3 regions of the Pantoea rwandensis genome follow, and region 2 is predicted to be linked to each of the others. Evidence: predicted binding sites of a transcription regulator. Region 2 holds the regulator's gene; each other region holds the start of a gene.
The links. The regulator CRP, encoded in region 2, controls carbon source genes, mostly activating them, when cyclic AMP is high. The targets are predictions, from matches to a motif close to ATGTGANNNNNNTCACAT.
Positions count from the first base shown of each region.

Region 1: cdd (cytidine deaminase) is a predicted target of CRP. The motif match lies at 1,409-1,426, and genes of this name have one in related genera.
Region 3: pth (aminoacyl-tRNA hydrolase) is a predicted target of CRP. The motif match lies at 979-996, and genes of this name have one in related genera.

Region 1 is NZ_CP009454.1:1,999,563-2,001,834, forward strand. Features, by position in the region: gene LH22_RS09135 (NAD-dependent malic enzyme) at 1-298, opposite strand, end outside; gene cdd (cytidine deaminase) at 459-1,355, opposite strand; gene LH22_RS09145 (CidB/LrgB family autolysis modulator) at 1,480-2,172, opposite strand; gene LH22_RS09150 (CidA/LrgA family protein) at 2,165-2,272, opposite strand, start outside.
Region 2 is NZ_CP009454.1:874,039-876,310, reverse strand. Features, by position in the region: gene LH22_RS03890 (OsmC family protein) at 1-255, opposite strand, end outside; gene crp (cAMP-activated global transcriptional regulator CRP) at 559-1,191, shown strand; gene LH22_RS03880 (YccS/YhfK family putative transporter) at 1,250-2,272, shown strand, end outside.
Region 3 is NZ_CP009454.1:2,332,854-2,335,125, reverse strand. Features, by position in the region: gene LH22_RS10660 (GGDEF domain-containing protein) at 1-624, shown strand, start outside; gene ychH (stress-induced protein YchH) at 621-896, opposite strand; gene pth (aminoacyl-tRNA hydrolase) at 1,156-1,743, shown strand; gene ychF (redox-regulated ATPase YchF) at 1,855-2,272, shown strand, end outside.

The sequences.
Region 1 (2,272 bases), 1.1 Mb from region 2:
TCATCTCTTCCAGATGATTATCCAGCAGGCGGTAGAACAGCGTTTCGTTGGTGTCCTGGATGTTGCGCAGATAGACGTGCTTGTCGTTATTGTTTTTGAAATCCAGGAACTGACGCCAGGCACGCTCTGCCTGCTCTTCGATGGTTTCAACGGCTTCGGGTAACAGGCCATTGAGATTGAATTCGTTGCGTTCTTCCAGGGTGAAGGCGCTGCCTTTATTCAGCAGCGGAAATTCCAGCAGAATCGGACCCGCGTAAGGAATATACAGCGGACGTTTACTTTCGTAGTCGAGTTCCATGCAGTGTTTGCTCCGGTTGCAGTGTTTTCTGACGTGTCACCGGGAAAAGGTAACGCCAGACCTGTTTCTTGTGAAGTGGTTCTGGCGCCCGATCCTATGAGGATTCTTGCAGATGTACAGCTTTTGTTAATAGAAAGTCACAAAAGCGATGAAAGGATCACTAAACTGATGTTTTCGAAACTAAAGTAAGTGAGAAATCTTCACAGCCCAGCGCCGCCAGCGTGGCGCGAGTGGCATCGCGCTGACTCAATGTACTGTCTTCACATTCGACCAGCACAGCCTGTTGGATGGTATCCAGCGCTTCATTCCGCATGTTCATCATAATTAGCGCAGCCTGCAATGGCGGCAAACTCGGGTTAAAGGCCGCGTTTTCTGCATAGCGTCCGGTGAACAGGTTGCCGCTTTGGCTGCGCAAGGCCACGCCACTGTAACTGTGGCTGTATGGCGCGTGACTCTGGTTCGCGGCTTCTATTGCCGCCTGCTGTAATGCATCACCTTCTGAAGCGAAGCCGTGATGAATCGGTGTCAGCAGACGTTCAGTGATATTCAGATCGACAGGGCCAAACGCATCGGGCAAATAATCACCCAGCGTACTCACCGCGCGCCCCGGTAAACTGATGCGGATCGCCGTGCCGCTGTTCAGCTCGTTCATAAACTGACGACAGTGACCGCACGGCGTGTAGTTAACGGTTATCGCATCCAGCTTCTCTTCGCCGTGCAGCCAGGCGTGCGTGATGGCGCTTTGCTCCGCATGCACGGTTTGTTGCAGCGGCGCATGTTCAAACTCCATGTTGGCACCGAAATACCAGTGACCGCTCACCCCACGCGAAATGGCACCCACATTAAAATGAGACACCGGTGCCACCGCACAACAGGCCGCAATCGGCAACAGTGCCAGCGCTAAGGCATCCTCATCCAGCCCCGTCTCCTGCTTCAGACGCGCCACATCCTGTGGGCGTAGTACGCCGTTAAAATCAGCTGAATCCAGCAAGGAGTGAATCGCAGTTTGCAAGTCAGCGGGCAGGGCGGAGAAAGCAGCAGTAAATCGTGGATGCATGATGTGATGACCTCATTAACGCGTTAGCGGCGATGCGCCGCCTATGGGGTTATATGTGATCTGTGTCGCTATGACAATGCAAGCTGATTGAGTCGTTTCAACTTTGCGAGATCTCTCGCAAGTTTTAGCCCAACCAGTGCATCAACAGCGGGAAAAGGAACGGTGCCAGCAGCGAAGTAATAATGCCGCAGATCACCAGTGCCAAAGAGCTAAACGCCCCTTCCTGATAATCGATCTCTGCTGCGCGCGCCGTGCCCAACGCGTGCGATGCGTTGCCAATCGCCAGGCCGCGTGACGATTTGCTGTGCACGTTAAACAGATTCAGCAGCATATGGCCGAACACCGCACCGAGCACGCCAGCAATCAATACGCAGATGGCGCTGATGGCGGGAATACCGTGCAGTGAACCGGATACCGCCATGGCAATTGGCGTGGTAACGGATTTCGGCATAATCGTCGCGGCAATTTCTGGCGTAGCCCCCATCCACAGCGCAATAGCCGTGCCGGACACCATCGCCGTAATGCTGCCGATAAAACAGACGCTGATGATGGTTTTCCAGCGCGCGCGAATCTGATGCATCTGCTCATACAGCGGCAATGCAAGCGCGACCACCGCAGGTTGCAGCAGCTGATTAAGGAAGGTGCTGCCGGCGAAATAGCGGGTGTAAGGGATATGCGTGAGCAACAGGATCGGAATGACAATCGCCATCGCCACCAACAGCGGATTAATAATCGAGATATTGATTTTGGCTGCCAGCTTACGCGCCAGCAGATACGCCACCACGGTGAGCGGCAGTGACCACCAGGCGTCAGTCATGAGGCTGCTCCTTCGGGCGCTGCAAACGTTCGGCGCTCAGGCCAACGATCAGCAGCACCATAAAGGTACTTACCACGCAGGAGACGACAATCGGTCCAAA
Region 2 (2,272 bases):
GATGTGCGTAAAAATACGTGGCGCTTCTTCACGGCGCTCGGAGGTGAGTTTCACCTCGCAGTCAGCCACATCATTTCGGCCTTTCTGCAGGATCGATACCACGTCAATCGCGCTACAGCCGCCTGCTGCCATCAAAACCATCTCCATCGGGCTTGGCGCTTTGTCACCCGAGTTACCGTCCATTAATACCTGATGGCCAGATGAGGATTCTCCGAGAAAGGTCAGCCCTTCCACCCATTTCACTCGTGCCTGCATTATTCTTTCTCCTGAAGTGGCGGTTTTGCCGCCAGAGTACGCTTTCACTTGATAAACAGCAATCCAGACTCTTCCGCCTGTTGCTGAAGCGAGACAACAGAAGACAGCTTGCAAAAGCTGTGCTACAAACAGTGCTGAAAATATTTTCGTCATCACAGACGAAGGCGGGAAGAATCAAAAGCGTAGCTTAAGAATCACCCGGAAATAATTTTCCTTTACTGGAAGCGCTCTACGATTACACCGCCTGACAGGGAAAACTGCCCCCTGTATTTTGGGCACGATTACAACAGAGGATAATAGCGAATGGTTCTCGGCAAACCGCAAACAGACCCTACACTCGAATGGTTCCTGTCCCATTGCCATATTCACAAATATCCGTCCAAAAGCACGCTCATCCATCAGGGTGAGAAAGCGGAAACGCTGTACTACATCGTGAAAGGTTCCGTTGCGGTTCTGATCAAAGATGAAGAAGGCAAAGAGATGATCCTCTCCTACCTCAATCAGGGAGACTTCATCGGCGAACTCGGCCTGTTTGAAGAAGGCCAGGAACGTAGTGCCTGGGTACGTGCTAAGACTGCCTGCGAAGTGGCTGAAATTTCTTACAAAAAATTCCGTCAGCTGATTCAGGTAAACCCGGATATTTTAATGCGACTTTCGTCGCAGATGGCGCGTCGTCTGCAAGTCACCTCCGAGAAAGTGGGCAACCTTGCCTTCCTCGATGTGACGGGCCGTATCGCGCAAACACTGCTTAATCTGGCGAAACAACCCGATGCGATGACGCACCCCGACGGGATGCAAATCAAAATAACCCGTCAGGAGATTGGTCAGATCGTGGGTTGCTCACGCGAAACCGTGGGTCGTATCCTGAAAATGCTGGAAGATCAGAACCTGATCTCCGCACACGGTAAAACCATCGTCGTCTACGGCACCCGCTAATTTCTTATCACCCACGGCGTGATGGCAACATCGCGCCGTTTTTGTTTGCGATGAGCTGATGTGGCGCCGAATCATCTATCATCCTGAGGTCAACTACGCACTGCGGCAAACGCTGGTGCTGTGCCTGCCTGTGGCACTAGGCTGGCTGTTTGGCGATCTGCAAAAAGGCCTGCTGTTCTCATTAGTTCCTGCCTGCTGCAACATGGCGGGTCTCGATACACCACATAAGCGCTTCTTTAAACGCCTGATTGTGGGCGGCTCACTGTTTGCTACCGCCAGTTTCCTGATCCAATTTCTTACCAGTGACGCCATTCCGTTACCGCTGATCCTGTTTGTGCTGCCGCTGTTGATTGGCGTGACCGGCGAAATCAGCCCGCTGCACGGCCGCTTACTGCCCGCTACGCTCATTGCTGCCATCTTCAGCCTCAGCCTGGTGGGCCGCATGCCCATGTGGGTGCCGCCTCTGCTGTATATTGGTGGCACGCTGTGGTACGGCCTGTTTAACTGGTTCTGGTTCTGGCTGTGGAAAGAGCAGCCAATGCGCGAAACCCTCAGCCTGCTGTATCGGGAACTGGCGGATTATTGCGATGCCAAATACACCCTATTGACGCAGCTTACCGATCCCGAGAAAGCGCTGCCGCCGTTGCTGGCGCGTCAGCAAAAAGCCGTTGACCTGATCACCACCTGCTATCAGCAGATGCACATGCTCTCTGCCAGCCGCGATAACAGCCACAAGCGCCTGACGCGGGCTTTCCAGGTGGCGCTTGATTTGCAGGAGCACATCTCGGTGAGCCTGCACCAGCCGGAAGAAGTGCAAAAGCTGGTCGAGCAGAGTCACGCTGAAGCAGTGATCCGCTGGAATGCCAAAACCATCTCTGCGCGCCTGCGCCTGTTGGCCGATGCCATTCTCTATCATCAGTTGCCCGATCGCTTCCACATGGAGAAGCAACTGGGTGCGCTGGAAAAAATCGCGCGCCAGCATCCTGATAACCCGGTGGGCAACTTCTGCTACTACCACTTCAGCCGCATCGCCCGCGTGTTGCGCACGCAAAAGCCGTTATACACTCGAGACTTGATGGCG
Region 3 (2,272 bases), 1.5 Mb from region 2:
TTTTCGGTTTATGTGATTCTTGAGTCCATTCTATTTGTGATTGGCCTGACTTTTACCATTCTGGCGATGGTCAACGAACGCACGCAGATAGCTCACAAGCGAGCTTCGCTTCATGATCCCCTGACCAGCGTCTGGAATCGCCGCGCTCTGTTTGAGCAAGCCGACAGATTAGTGGTGCGTAACACGCGAAGTCCGCAACCGCTGGTTTACACCGCTGTGCTGTTTGATCTCGACCATTTCAAAGGCATCAACGATCGTTACGGCCATCTGCAAGGTGATCGTGTATTAATTGATTTTTGTCATGTGGTACAAGCGTTGTTGCCCGCCGGGGGGCATTTTGCTCGTTTGGGCGGCGAAGAGTTTGCGGCGATTCTGCCGGGCAATAGCGAGGATGCGGAACGAGTGTGTGAGCGAATCCGACTGGCCACGCAGCTCTCACAGCCTAACGATGTTTGCTACACGGTGAGTATTGGCTATGCCACCGCTTATCATCGCGATCACACCTTCCCGATTTTACTCGGGCTGGCAGATGAAGCGTTGTATCGTGCAAAAGCCAGTGGCCGTAACCGCGTCGAGCGTTATTTCGTGCAGTTACAGCCTATGCAGGAAGCGGCTCTCTCTTAATGTGAGGAGTGATCGCGGCGGCAGCGTTTGTCACCGTAGTGGCGCAACCAGAAGTAGCGGTCTTCAACACGCTCACGTCCACTGACACGCGCGCCGACCAGCCACAGCAGTGCCCCGACAAAGATACTGAACATGGCACCATGGGCAAGGAATTGCGGCAGGTTTAACGCAGGTAGCTGATTAATAATGGAATAGCCGACGCCTAACACCATCGTCAGTAAACCTAAACACATCAGTCCATTACCTACATAGCGGCATTGTTGACGTTTCATGATTCACCCCCATCCTTATGAAAAAGCAAAACAGCACGTATGGTTAACTTGTCATAAGTTTAGGCAATGACCGCAGGTTAAGTTGCGGACAGGATCACACATCCTTCACAATCTCTGACATTTCTTTACGGCCAGAGGCTTGATTTCGATAGAAATTGATAAGTCACTCAGAGGTATCATCTGTACTCAGCACCCTTTGTCATCGCCGCTTGCAGGCAGTAAACTATCGCCCTTTCCGCAGCAAGACAGGATAAACATCGTGAGCAGCATTAAACTGATTGTGGGGCTGGCCAATCCCGGCGCTGAATACGCCGCAACGCGTCATAACGCGGGTGCCTGGTATGTGGATTTGCTGGCCGAAAGACATAATCAGTCGTTAAAAGAAGAGCCAAAATTTTTCGGCTATACCGCGCGCCTGTCACTGGCGGGTGAAGATGTGCGCCTGTTGGTGCCCACTACCTTTATGAACCTCAGCGGCAAAGCGGTGGGCGCGATGGCGACGTTTTATCGCATCGCACCGGAAGAGATTTTAGTGGCACACGATGAACTGGATCTGCCTCCGGGCATCGCGAAATTTAAACAGGGCGGTGGTCACGGCGGACACAACGGTCTGAAAGACATCATCAGTAAACTGGGCAATAACAACAATTTCCATCGCCTGCGGGTTGGCATTGGCCATCCCGGCGATCGCAATAAAGTCACCGGCTTCGTACTGGGTAAACCCCCAGCCAGTGAGCAAAAGCTGATTGATGATGCCGTGGATGAAGCGGTGCGCTGTACTGAGTTGTGGCTGAAAGAAGACAAAATCAAGGCGATGAACCGCCTGCATGCGTTCAAGGCTGGCTAAGGCCAATTCCCGCGCCGCAGAAGGCAATTCTGTGTATAATGCGCGAAATTTTTTGAATCTGTCGGCGCTGCCAGCCAGTGCCGCACACTCAGTGAGAAAGGTAATCAGACCATGGGATTTAAATGCGGTATTGTGGGCCTGCCGAACGTCGGTAAATCCACCCTGTTCAACGCGCTGACCAAAGCGGGTATCGAAGCAGCCAACTTTCCGTTCTGCACCATCGAGCCTAACACCGGTGTGGTGCCAATGCCCGATCTGCGCCTCGATCAGCTGAGCGAAATCGTTAAGCCGCAGCGTGTTGTGCCGACCACCATGGAATTCGTCGATATCGCCGGTCTGGTGAAAGGCGCATCCAAAGGTGAAGGTCTGGGTAACCAGTTCCTGACCAACATCCGTGAAACCGAAGCTATCGGCCACGTGGTGCGTTGCTTCGAGAACGACAATATTATTCACGTTTCCGGCAAAGTGAACCCGGCGGAAGATATTGACGTCATCAACACCGAACTGGCGCTGTCCGATCTGGATACCT